4 regions of the Mesorhizobium calcicola genome follow, and region 3 is predicted to be linked to each of the others. Evidence: riboswitches for the same ligand, from Rfam matches in the RefSeq annotation. Region 3 holds a riboswitch; each other region holds the start of a gene.

What was found. Region 3 has a riboswitch for thiamine pyrophosphate ahead of thiB (thiamine ABC transporter substrate binding subunit). Riboswitches for the same ligand answer to the same signal wherever they lie in the genome.
Region 1: it holds a riboswitch for thiamine pyrophosphate, as region 3 does, so the genes downstream of both, thiC (phosphomethylpyrimidine synthase ThiC) here and thiB (thiamine ABC transporter substrate binding subunit) in region 3, are expected to answer to the same signal.
Region 2: it holds a riboswitch for thiamine pyrophosphate, as region 3 does, so the genes downstream of both, ACFSQT_RS36835 (YkoF family thiamine/hydroxymethylpyrimidine-binding protein) here and thiB (thiamine ABC transporter substrate binding subunit) in region 3, are expected to answer to the same signal.
Region 4: it holds a riboswitch for thiamine pyrophosphate, as region 3 does, so the genes downstream of both, thiC (phosphomethylpyrimidine synthase ThiC) here and thiB (thiamine ABC transporter substrate binding subunit) in region 3, are expected to answer to the same signal.

Annotation. Positions count from the first base shown of each region.
Region 1 is NZ_JBHUGY010000027.1:70,996-74,197, forward strand. It holds gene ACFSQT_RS17145 (NAD-dependent succinate-semialdehyde dehydrogenase) at 1-527, shown strand, start outside; TPP riboswitch at 1,278-1,394, shown strand; gene thiC (phosphomethylpyrimidine synthase ThiC) at 1,500-3,202, shown strand, end outside.
Region 2 is NZ_JBHUGY010000076.1:4,618-7,819, forward strand. It holds gene ACFSQT_RS36825 (SDR family oxidoreductase) at 1-618, opposite strand, end outside; gene ACFSQT_RS36830 (LysR family transcriptional regulator) at 763-1,683, shown strand; TPP riboswitch at 1,782-1,895, shown strand; gene ACFSQT_RS36835 (YkoF family thiamine/hydroxymethylpyrimidine-binding protein) at 1,886-2,494, shown strand; gene ACFSQT_RS36840 (ABC transporter permease) at 2,531-3,202, shown strand, end outside.
Region 3 is NZ_JBHUGY010000038.1:132,629-135,830, forward strand. It holds gene ACFSQT_RS25810 (ABC-F family ATP-binding cassette domain-containing protein) at 1-275, opposite strand, end outside; gene ACFSQT_RS25815 (thiamine diphosphokinase) at 277-921, opposite strand; TPP riboswitch at 1,010-1,124, shown strand; gene thiB (thiamine ABC transporter substrate binding subunit) at 1,168-2,166, shown strand; gene thiP (thiamine/thiamine pyrophosphate ABC transporter permease) at 2,424-3,202, shown strand, end outside.
Region 4 is NZ_JBHUGY010000016.1:135,650-138,851, reverse strand. It holds partial or broken gene thiO (glycine oxidase ThiO) at 1-71, opposite strand, end outside; partial or broken gene thiC (phosphomethylpyrimidine synthase ThiC) at 68-1,910, opposite strand; TPP riboswitch at 2,017-2,132, opposite strand; partial or broken gene ACFSQT_RS09065 (3-oxoacyl-[acyl-carrier-protein] synthase III C-terminal domain-containing protein) at 2,230-2,483, opposite strand; gene ACFSQT_RS39750 (hypothetical protein) at 2,526-2,672, shown strand; gene ACFSQT_RS09060 (DUF982 domain-containing protein) at 2,836-3,078, opposite strand.

The DNA.
Region 1 (3,202 bases), on a different contig from region 3:
TCGTGAAGCGGGTTCGCCAACTTCAGGTTGGTGACGGTTTCGATCCCGCGGTTGCCATCGGGCCGCTGATTGATCAGCATGCTCTGGCCAAGATCGAATCCCATATCGCCGACGCCGTCGAAAAAGGCGGTATTGTTCGATGCGGTGGCAAGCGTATCGGCACGAGGGGCACGTTTTTTCAACCAACCGTCCTCACCGGTATTTCCAGCGAGATGACAGTCGCGCAAGAAGAAACATTCGGACCGTTGGCTGCAATCATCAACTTCGACGACGCCGATCAGGTCGTACACGAGGCCAATGACACGATCTACGGCCTCGCCGCCTATTTTTATGCCTCCAACCTGAAGCGTGTCTGGCGCGTGGCCGAGGCCCTGGAATATGGCATGGTGGGTATCAACACCGGGCGCATGTCCTCCGAAGCCGCGCCCTTTGGCGGCGTGAAGCAGTCCGGCATAGGGCGCGAGGGTTCCCGCCATGGGCTCGAGGACTATCTTGAGATGAAGTACCTCTGCATGGGCGGAATCTGAAGCAGGGCACGATTTTGTTCGCGCTTTTCCTCGCTCAAGTTGTGACGAGGGTGCAAGCATCAACGCTGGCGGTATGATGATTGAGGCTCGGACGGCGGTCAGGCATCAGCCCCCCACTTGCCCGTGTGTCGCCTCTAACTCCCCTGCCTGCGAGCTCACTGCGCTTTCGCGTGCGACATAGCCAGCCGTCCAAAAGGGAAACGACGGACACTTCGCTTCAATCTTGCCAGCCGTCCCTCAAGGCCACTTTTCCGACGGGGGACAAGCCGGCCGGCCGGGCAGATAAACGGAACCCCGCTTCCGGCGGTTTGAACAGAGTGCTGCCAATGGATCGGCTGGTTGACTCGCTGCCGAGCAGGTGATCGGCGGCGTATATGCGGTGGCAAACAGCATGGTCCGCGATGGCGGTCTGCTTTTCACTTTCGCTTTCGCGCGATCTCCCCGTCAGCGCCTGAGGGAATTGGTGGATAGCGCTGACGACACGCCGACACGTCTGGCGGGGCCTTTTACGCCGGTCCGGTTCGATGCTCTGGCACATCATCGGACCGGGCGCCTCCGCTATTCGTCGATCTCGACGCACAGGGCCAATACACCTTCTCGATTCTTGACGAGTCGCAGAAGGCTTTGGCCATTCCTGCCCTGGTCTCCCGCGCGTGACTTGGCCCCGATCCACGAGCTTTCCATCCGCGCCCGCCGACTCCAGCGTGTCCGAAGGCGCTTGACAAAGCGGCGCCGTCCCGTTCAATTCGAGGCATTCACCAGGGGAGTCCCGGCAAGGGGCTGAGATACTGCTGGCTTTCGCGGCGCAGTGACCCGTTGAACCTGATCCAGTTCATACTGGCGTAGGGACGGTGCAAGCGCTTTGCGGGAGTTTATGCCCGAAGACCTGTCTCGAGCAGGTTGACCAAAGCGTCTTTTCATCCTTCCGGCACAGAACTGGGTCTCCAATGCAATTGAGCAAAGGAGCCTCAAATGAATGCCTTGACCCCAGCGGTTTCGACGGGACCGCTACCTGCCTCACGAAAAATCCACAAATCCGGCCTCCTCCATCCACAGATCAGGGTGCCGATGCGCGCGATCGACGTCCACCCGACAGCCGGCGAGCCGCCGGTGACGGTTTACGATCCGTCCGGCCCCTATACCGACCCCGCGGTCGAAACGAGCATCGAAAAAGGTCTTGCCCGAAGCAGGCACGCGTGGATCGCAGCGCGGGGCGATGTCGAAGCCTATGACGGTCGCCATGTCAGGCCGGAAGACAACGGATTTGCGGTGGGCGAGCGCCTGACGCCGGAATTCCCCGTTCGCAACCGCCCGCTCAGGGGCAAGGCCGGCAAGGCGGTGACGCAGCTTGCTTATGCCCGCGCCGGTATCATCACGCCCGAAATGGAATTCGTCGCCATCCGCGAAAATCTCGGCCGTGAGATTTTGCGCGACAAGCTGTCGCGAGACGGTGAAAGCTTCGGCGCGGACATTCCCGATTTTGTAACACCGGAATTCGTGCGCGACGAGGTGGCGCGGGGGCGCGCGATCATTCCCGCCAACATCAACCATCCCGAAAGCGAGCCGATGATTATCGGCCGCAATTTCCTGGTCAAGATCAATGCCAATATCGGCAATTCCGCCGTCACCTCCTCAATGGCCGAAGAGGTCGAAAAAATGGTCTGGGCGATCCGCTGGGGCGCCGACACGGTGATGGATCTGTCGACCGGCCGCAACATCCACAATATTCGCGACTGGATCGTGCGTAATTCGCCGGTGCCGATCGGCACGGTGCCGCTCTATCAGGCGCTTGAGAAGGTCGGCGGCATCGCCGAGGACCTGACCTGGGAGGTCTATCGCGACACGCTGATCGAGCAGGCCGAGCAGGGCGTCGACTATTTCACCATCCATGCCGGTGTGCGGCTGCATTACATTCCGCTCACGGTCGAGCGGGTTACCGGTATTGTCAGCCGAGGCGGCTCGATCATGGCGAAATGGTGCCTGCACCATCACCGGGAAAGCTTCCTCTACGAGCATTTCGCGGAAATCTGCGACATCTGCCGGGCCTACGATGTGTCCTTCTCGCTCGGCGACGGCCTTCGTCCGGGATCCATCGCCGACGCCAATGACGCGGCGCAGTTCGCCGAGCTGGAAACACTCGGCGAACTGACGAAGATCGCCTGGGCCAAGGACTGCCAGGTGATGATCGAAGGGCCTGGCCATGTCCCCATGCACAAGATCAAGCAGAACATGGACAAGCAGCTCGCGATCTGCGGCGAAGCGCCATTTTACACACTCGGGCCGCTGACGACTGACATTGCGCCAGGCTACGACCACATAACTTCCGGCATCGGCGCGGCCATGATCGGCTGGTTCGGCACGGCCATGCTCTGTTATGTGACGCCCAAGGAGCATCTCGGGCTGCCTGACCGCAACGACGTCAAGATTGGGGTGATCACCTACAAGATAGCAGCGCACGCCGCTGACCTCGCCAAGGGCCATCCGGCGGCGAAAGTCAGGGATGATGCCCTTTCCCGCGCGCGCTTCGAGTTCCGCTGGGAAGACCAGTTCAATCTGTCGCTCGACCCCGAAACGGCGCGCTCCTTCCACGACCAGACCTTGCCAAAGGAGGCGCACAAGGTGGCGCATTTCTGCTCGATGTGCGGGCCGAAATTCTGCTCGATGCGCATTTCCCA
Region 2 (3,202 bases), on a different contig from region 3:
CCTTTGCTCGACCGCCAGCCGGACATCGTCGCGCATGTTGGCGGTGAACTCAGTCCTGACCGCGCCCGGCTCGATCACGGTTACGCGGATGCCGTCCTTGCCGATTTCTCGGCGCAGCGATTCCGCCATAGCGCTGGCCGCATGCTTGGTGCCGGAGTAGACCACCGATGGGTGGATGTAGCGGCCGGTTCCGGACGAAACGATGACGATGTGTCCCGATCCCTGCCGTTTCATCGCCGGCAGCGCTGCGTTGATCGTGTAGAGCAAAGCCAGGATGTTGATGTCGACCATTTCCCGGTATTCGCCGGTGGTGGTGTTCTGGAAGGGGGCAGCGACGCCGACACCAGCGACATTGAACAGCATGTCCACCCGGCCATAGTCGTCCAGCACGCGCCGGACCATGGCGGTTGCCTGCGCTTCGTTGGTGATGTCGGCCTCGATCGCGAGCGCCTCGCCGCCGGCGTCGCGGATGCGTCTGGCCAGATCGTCGAGCCGCTGCCGACGCCGCGCCGCGATGGCGACAATCGCGCCTTGCGCCGCCAATGCCAGCGCGGTTGCCGCGCCAATGCCCGAGGAGGCGCCGGTCACCAGGGCGATTTTTCCGTTGAGTTTCCGCATGTTCGTGGCTCCTGCTCAGAGAGAGATTCAGATACGCTCGATGCCGATGACGGCGCCGTTTGAGACATATTCTCAAGCTAGGCAGCAGACGGTTTTCGGAAAATACCATAGAATGACACGATATTCATTGGAGAACACGGCATAATGCGCGGCAGTGACTATGCGGAGCTGAAGGCCTTTGCCGCTGTTGTCGCGCATGGCAGTTTCGCCCGTGCCGCTGAAGATCTGCGGATTTCGGCGTCCACGCTCAGCCAGACGATCCGCCAGCTCGAAGCGCGGCTTGGCCTGCGCCTGCTCAACCGCACGACCCGCAGCCTCTCTTTGACGGAAGCCGGCGCACGCCTGCACGCGCGCTTCACGCCAGCCATGGCCGAGATGGAGGCGGCGGTCGGCGATGCGACCGCCTTGCGCGACACACCGGCCGGCGTCTTGCGCGTCCATATGCCCAGCGTTGCCGCCGCCACCTACCTGGAGCCGGTGCTTGGCCGTTTTTATGAAGCATGGCCGGACATCGTGCTCGACGTGATGATCGACGATGCCGCCATCGACATTGTTGAGGCCGGCTTTGATGTCAGCGCCAGGCTTGGCGAATTCCTCGAAGCCGACATGGTTGCCGTGACGCTTGGCGGCACACAGCGACAGCTCGCCGTGGCCTCGCCGGACTACCTCGCCCGTCACGGATCGCCGTCGGCACCCGCGGATCTGCTCCAGCACCGCTGTATCAATTGGCGCCGGCCGGGCAGTGTCGGCCTCTACGCATGGGAATTCGCCAGGGATGGCCAATGGTTCTCGGTCGCGGTCAACGGCCCGCTTGTCGTCTCCAGCCGCGACATGGCCATTGCGGCGGCCGTGCAGGGCGTCGGCATCGCCTTTTGGGCGGAAGACCTCGTGCGGCCGCTGATCGATGCCGGCAGGCTGGTGTCGCTGCTGGATGATTGGTGTCCGACCTTTCCCGGTTGGTTCCTCTGCTACCAGAAGCAGCGTCATACGCCGCCGGCCGTGCGCGCCTTCGTCGATTTCCTGTGCCATGCGCATACCGGTCGCCCGACGCTGCCAGATGGTTGAGAGTTTGTCGTTCCAACGGCCCGGTTTCGCAGGCCTGGCGCAATGCTTTTAGCGCAGCGCGCCGAAAAACGGCTTTCCGCTCGAATGGTGCTCTAACCCGCGCATCACAGGGGTGCTCCGTACGGTCGGGGCTGAGACGGGGGCGGCAAGCCCACAGACCCTAGAAGCTGATCTGGGTAATACCAGCGGAGCGAGGCGGGCGATGTTTTCAGGCGCACAGATTTCCCTATATCCCATGGCCGACTGTTTCGTCGGCGTCATCCTTGGCGCGCTGGGCGCGCTCGATCCCTACCGCGATCGGCTCAGGATCGAGACCGACGACATCTCGACTCTGCTGGTCGGGCCGCCCGAAGTGCTGTTTCCGGCGATGCGGGACCTGTTCGTGGCGGCGGCACGCGGTGGCAAGCATTGCGTGCTGTCGGCCACCATCTCGCGTGGCTGCCCGGGCGAGCCGGATCATCCGATCTGCCGCTCCGATGCGCTTGGCGGGCCTGTCAGGCCACTCGGTCCGCGCAAGGACGCGGCAATCGCGGCGGTGCGCGGCGCAGCTTTGGCCGGTCAGCCGGCGGCAGCGCAGTTCTCGCTCTATGTGATGGGCACCGAAGACCACATGGACGAGATCTACGGCTGCATCGATTTTCTCAAGCAGTCCGGCGTCTATGAGCGCTCCAAGCATTTCTGCACGAAATTGCGCGCTGATGCCGGCGCGATCTTTTCGGCGCTCGACGAAGCCTTCTGCCGTTTCGGGCCCGGCGCCGGCCACGTAACCCTCGACGTCACGGTCTCGGCCAACAGCCCGTCGGCCGTCTGAGCCAGCCGCGCTCTGCGCGCGACCCCGTCAAAGGTTATGTCCGGGGCCTCATCCTCAGTCGCTTCGCGCCCGATCGCGAGCCTTCTTGTCAAGGCAGCACCAGCCGCGATCTCGGTCGGGTTGCTCCTGCTGGCGTGGGACCTATTCCGGCATCAAGCCGACGACACGCCGGCGCCGTCGCGCGTGTTCGCGCAAGCGATGCTCAATCGCGAGGCGCTGGTCGACAACGCCATTCCCACCATCCGCGCCACGCTGATCGGCTTTGCCTTTTCGCTCAGCGCGGCCTTTGCGCTGTCGATGCTGGTCGACTTCTTCCAGCCGCTGCGGCGTGCGCTGTTTCCCGTCTTCATTGTCAGCCAGACCTTGCCGCTGGTGGCGGTCGCGCCATTGGTGGTGCTGTGGTTCGGCTTCGGACTGGTGCCCAAGATCATGCTGGTGGCGCTGGTCACCTTCTTTCCAATGCTGGTGGCACTGGTGCAGGGCTACGAGGCGACGGAGGCCGAGATCGGCCGGATGCTGCGTGCCATGGGGGCAGGGCGCTGGCGCGTCTTCCTCCTGGCGCGGCTGCCCTCGGCGCTGCCCTATTTCTTCGCTGGCCTGAGGATCTCCATCACCTATGCCGTGGTTGGCGCCATCTTCGCCGAATATGCCGGTGTGGCGAAGGGGTTGGGCATCTACATGCTCAACGCCAAGAACAATTTCCGCCCC
Region 3 (3,202 bases):
CCCGCCTCGACATAGGCGCGGACCGTCGCAAAACCCTCCATGTCGGGCATCTGCGGCAAATAGCGGACGGTCGCCGAAGGCTGGCGGAACACCTCGCCGTCCTGTGGCTCGATCAGGCCGGCGGCGATCTTCAGCAGCGTCGACTTGCCCGATCCGTTGCGGCCGACCAGCGCGATCTTGTCACCGGCCGACGCCGTCAAGGCGGCGCCATCGAGCAGCGGCGTGCCACCGAAGGTCAGTTTTATCCCGTCGATATTGAGAAGGGGCGGGGCCATGTCAGCTTTCAGGGAGTGGATAAGGGTGGGCGAGCAGCAATGCGCGGCCATGGCCGAGCATGATTTCGAGGCGACCCTTGACCTCGTTGGATATGGTCAATGACGAGCCGAACGCCACCTTGACGCGGTCGAGCGGCCATTTGGCGCCGGTGACGGTGAGGCCGGAAAGATCGGAAAAGCCGAGCACCGAAAACAGCGTGCCGTCGGCATAGTCGAACCCGGCTTTCCCGTGCAGCAGCGGGACGCCTTCCTGCGCGCCGCTGCTCAGAAGCACCGTTGCTCCGGCCTCGGCCAGCCGCAGGGCGAGCGCCAGATGCAGGAAGGCGTGGTCGGCGCGCTTGCCGCCGAAGGCGCCCGCGAGCACCAGGCTGGTCGCACCGCGCTCCAGCGCGGCAGCGATGGCCAATTCGCCATCGGTCTGGTCCTTTTCCGTCGGGAAGGTCCGGCGCGGCACCGCGGCGAGGTCATCCGGCAGGTTGGCCGGCACTGAATCGAAATCACCCACCCACAGTTCCGGGACAAGGCCCAGCATGCGCGCATGGCCGATCCCGGCATCGGCGGCGATCACGCGCGAGCCTTCGACCTGGCGGTCGAGCCGTGGCGTGCGGATGAGATCGCCGCCAAGCAGGATGGTGAATGTGCACATATCGTGTGGCCCTTACCAGCCCGGCACGGGAAACGGAAGGCCGGCAAACTGCCACTTGCGCGGTTGATCGGCCGGGCCTATGTGTCGAAACGCTCTAACGGGGTGCCGGACGCGATCTTCGCGGACCGGCTGAGAGGCAAACTCGCCAACCCGCTGAACCTGATCCGGTTTGTACCGGCGGAGGGATTAGACGTTTCGGACAGTCCGACGCCTCAATTCCTTTCAATTCGAACGAAGGAGGCGCCGATGCGCACGCTGCTCTACTCTCTTGTCTCAGCAATGGCCGTGGTCCTGTCCGGGCCGGCCTTGGCCAAGGACAAGCTCACCATCTACACCTATGAGAGCTTCACCGCCGACTGGGGTCCGGGTCCCGTGGTGAAGAAGGAATTCGAGGCCGAATGCGGCTGCGATGTCGACTTCGTCTCGGTCGCCGATGGCGTCGCGCTGCTCAACCGCGTCAAGCTGGAAGGGGCTTCGACCAAAGCCGACATCGTGCTCGGCCTCGACACCAATCTGACCGCCGACGCCAAGGCCACCGGCCTGTTTGCGCCGCATGGCGCGGTGTCCGATGTCAATGTGCCGGGCGGCTGGAGCGACGACGTTTTCGTGCCTTTCGACTATGGCTATTTCGCCGTCGTCTACGACACCGAAAAGCTGAAGAGCCCGCCCAAGAGCCTAAAGGACTTGGTCGAAGGCAGCCCCGACGACAAGATCGTCATCCAGGATCCGCGCACCTCGACTCCGGGCCTCGGCCTGCTGTTGTGGGTGAAGTCGGTCTATGGCGACAAGGCGCCGGAGGCCTGGGCCAAGCTCAAGGCGAGGGTGCTGACGGTGACGCCGGGCTGGAGCGAGGCCTATGGCCTGTTCACCAAGGGCGAGGCGCCGATGGTGCTGTCCTACACGACGTCGCCGGCCTACCACATGGTCGCCGAGAACACCGACCGCTACAAGGCGGCCTCGTTCGAGGAGGGCGAGTATCTGCAGATCGAGGTCGCCGGCATCACCACGACAGGGGCCAAGAATCCGCTGGCCGAAAAGTTCATGGCCTTCATGACCGGGCCAAAATTCCAGGATGCCATTCCCGAGACCAACTGGATGTTCCCATCCGGCAAGACCGACAAGCCGCTCAATCCGGCCTTCGACAAACTGGTCAAGCCGACCAAGACCTTGCTGTTCAGCCCCGAGGACGTTGCCGCCAATCGCAAGGCCTGGGTCGATGAATGGCTGGCGGTGATGAGCAAGTAGGATTCAAGCTTCGCCAGATGTTCGCGCCAAGTCACCCCCCTCTGGCCTGCCGGCCATCTCCCCCGCAAGGAGGGAGATCGATAGCTCTGTCGCCTTGCTCATTCCTGCCATTTTGGAAATTGGCCTGGGCGGCGAAGCGCGCGATCTCCCCCCGTGCGGGGGAGATGTCCGGTAGGACAGAGGGGGGTGGGCGGGAGCTCGACCTTAGCCAAGCATTTCAATCAATTGGCACCCACCACAGAGTTGGGTAGCGCGACATGCCCGCGCGCCATCCAGCCGATCCCCGCATCACCTCCGGCATCATTGCTCTCGCCGCAATCGCGCTGCTGATCGGCGGCGCGTTTGCTGGCTTGCTCGTCGAAGGCGCTCACGATTTCTCCGGCGCCTGGGCAGCCTTCGATCCTTATCTGCTTCGCGTTGTCCGCTTCACACTCTGGCAGGCGGCGCTGTCGACGCTGCTTTCGGTCGGGCCGGCGCTGCTCGTGGCGCGCGCGCTGTCGCGGCATCCACGCTTCTTTGGCCGCGCCTTCATCTTGCAGCTGTTCGCCGTGCCGTTGGCGCTGCCGGCCATCATCGCGGCACTCGGCATTCTCGCCCTCTACGGCCGTGCCGGCTATTTCGCCGGCGCGTTCACGGTGATCGGCGGTGGGAGCTGGCCGGGCATCTATGGCCTGTCGGGCATCCTCGTCGCCCATGTCTTCTTCAACCTGCCGCTCGGCGTGCGGCTGTTCCTGGAGGCGCTGCAGACCATTCCCGCCGATCAGTGGCGGCTCGCCAGCCAGCTCGGCATGGGGGCACAACCGGCGTTCCGGCTGATCGAGTGGCCGACGCTGCGCGCGGCGTTGCCGGGTGTAGCCGGGCTTGTCTTCATGCTCTGCATTACCTCGTTCACGATTGTGCTGACGCTTGGCGGCGGGCCGGCCGCGACGACGCTCGAAGTCGGCATCTACCAGGCGCTGCGCTTCGATTTCGATCCCGCGCGCGCGGTGACGCTGACGCTGCTGCAGATCGCCTTGACCTTTGTCGTGGTGCTGGC
Region 4 (3,202 bases), on a different contig from region 3:
GCGCCGCGCGTGGCAAGCTCGAAGGCCGCGGTGAGGCCAGCGACGCCGGCCCCTTTGACCAGGACCTTCATGACGGCTCATGCGCCTCCGCCGGCGTAGGCGGTTTGCCGGCCTCATCCGCCGGCATGTAGAGGTCGCCGCCTGCGCGATATTTCTCGGCCATCGCCGCCATGCCCTCTTTTTGCGCCTCGGCGCGGATGTCGTGAGAAATGCGCATGGAGCAGAATTTCGGCCCGCACATCGAGCAGAAATGCGCCACCTTGTGTGCTTCCTTGGGCAAGGTCTGGTCGTGGAAGGAACGCGCGGTTTCGGGATCGAGCGACAGGTTGAACTGGTCTTCCCAGCGGAACTCGAAGCGCGCGCGGGAAAGGGCATCATCCCTGACTTTCGCTGCCGGGTGCCCCTTTGCCAGGTCGGCGGCATGCGCGGCGATCTTGTAGGTGATCACGCCGGTCTTGACGTCATTGCGGTCGGGAAGCCCGAGATGCTCCTTCGGCGTGACGTAGCAGAGCATGGCGGTGCCGAACCAGCCGATCATCGCCGCACCGATGCCCGGAGGTGATGTGGTCGTAGCCCGGCGCGATGTCGGTCGTCAGCGGCCCCAGCGTATAAAACGGTGCCTCGCCGCAGACGGCGAGCTGCTTGTCCATGTTCTGCTTGATCTTGTGCATCGGGCACGTGGCCGGGGCCCTCGATCATCACCTGGCAGTCCTTCGCCCAGGCGATCTGCGTCAGCTCGCCGAGCGTCTCCAACTCGGCGAATTGTGCAGCGTCGTTGGCGTCGGCGATCGAGCCGGGACGAAGGCCGTCGCCGAGCGAAAAGGACACGTCATAGGCGCGGCAGATGTCGCAGATTTCCTCGAAATGCTCGTAGAGGAAGCTCTCCCGGTGATGGTGCAGGCACCATTTAGCCATGATCGAGCCGCCGCGAGAGACGATGCCCGTGACCCGGTCGACGGTCAGCGGGATATAGTGCAGTCGCACACCGGCGTGGATGGTGAAATAGTCGACGCCCTGTTCGGCCTGCTCGATCAGCGTGTCGCGATAGACCTCCCAGGTCAGCTCCTCGGCGATGCCGCCGACCTTTTCCAGCGCCTGGTAAAGCGGCACCGTGCCGATCGGCACCGGCGCATTGCGCACGATCCATTCGCGAATGTTGTGGATGTTGCGGCCCGTAGACAGGTCCATCACCGTGTCGGCGCCCCAGCGGATCGCCCAGACCATCTTTTTCGACCTCTTCGGCCATCGATGAAGTGACCGCCGAATTGCCGATATTGGCGTTGATCTTCACCAGGAAATTGCGGCCGATGATCATCGGCTCGCTCTCGGGATGATTGATGTTGGCGGGAATGATCGCCCGCCCGCGCGCCACCTCGTCGCGCACGAATTCCGGCGAGACGAAGTCGGGGATCGCCGCGCCGAAGCTCTCACCGTCGCGCGGCAGCTTGCCGCGCATGATCTCGCGTCCAAGGTTCTCGCGGATGGCGACGAACTCCATTTCGGGCGTGATGATGCCGGCGCGCGCGTAGGCGAGCTGTGTCACCGCCTTGCCGGCCTTGGCCCTGAGCGGGCCGGTTGCGGACCGGAAATTCCGGCGTCAAGCGCTCGCCCGCCGCGAATCCGTTGTCTTCCGGCCGGACATGACGGCCCTCATAGGCTTCGACATCGCCGCGTGCCGTAATCCATTCGTGGCGAAGCCGGGCGAGGCCTTTTCGATGCTGGTTTCGACAGTCGGGTCCGTGTAGGGGCCCGACGGATCGTAGACGATGACGGGCGGTTCACCCGCCGTCGGATGGACGGAGATTTCGCGCATCGGCACCTTGATGTGCGGATGGAGGACGCCGGATTTGTGGATCTTTGCGTGAAGCGGGCAGTGGTCCCGTCGACACGGCGGGGGTGAGGGCATTCATCTTGAGGCTCCTTTGCTCATGCATTGGAGACCCAGTTCTGTGCCGGAAGGATGAAAAGACGCTTTGATCTACCTGCTTGGAAACAGGTCTTCGGGCGTGAACTCCCGCAAAGCGCTTGCACCGTCCCTACGCCAGTATGAACTGGATCAGGTTCAACGGGTCACTGCGCCGCGAAAGCCAGCAGTATCTCAGCCCCTTGCCGGGACTCCCCCTGGTGAATGTCTCAGGTTGAACGGGCAGGCGCGGCTTTGTCAAGCGCCTGTCGACCGGCCATCCATATCACTCGGACAGTTTTGGCCCGTGGGCGGCCACCGCTCGGCTATATTCCAACGACGACAGCGCCGCCGCTCAAGCCCGCTCCCGCCGCCGCCAGAAGAACTTTTTCGCCAGGCCGAAATGGCTTCGTCTGGTGGCCAGTGACAGCGACAGCGGGATCGTCGCGGCGGAAGAATTGCCGTATTCGGCGATCGTCTTGACGACAGCACGATCGGCAAGGCCAAGGTTTTTCCCTACGGCATCAAAAATGCGGGCATTGGCCTGGTGCGGCACGAAGCGGTCGATGTCCTGCGGCTTGTGCGTGAGGCGGCTTCTTCTTCGACAACTCCAGAGGCCCTCATGCAGGTCATCGACGGCGAGCCCGTCGTCGTGGAGATCCGCAAGGGGGGCAGCGCCGACGGCGTGCCGGAGAAGCAATGCGGCCCTTCTGGCGGCGACGACAGGGTTGCGTTCCACCAACCGGAAAGACCTCCGCCGCAAACCTGAGCTTGGCGGATGATCCAACGAATCAATCTTGCGCGACGAGCGCAGCACTCGATACGCAGCTATGTATCGCGGCTACAAGAGTAAGCGTTCGTTCGATCTATTTGTCTGCGTTACTGCTCTTGCGGGGGTTTTGAAGTAATTGAGGCTATTATAATCTTGGAACTCAATCACTGCGCAGAATTTTCGCTTCTAACGCCGCCACAACGAAAGCCCGTCTGGCAACCAGCGGGTGGGCTTCGCCACGCAGAACCTGAAGGCATGCATCCATAGCCAGTTTCCGCTTCTTCGTCTGATCATGGAAGCTCCGGAGCAGAATCGTGGCCGCGTCGTTCACATCGAAAATGACGCGCTCACGGTCATGTCGGCCAACTTGCACCACCACGGGTCGGACGAACCTGCTCGACATCCAATTACACCCTCAATACCGAGCTTGGTGCGGTCTGCGCCTGCCATGACGTCGGCTCGTTTCATACATGTATTGCCGAGGGCCGAATAGGGCCAGCAGACCTTGCCGGCCTTCACACTTCGTG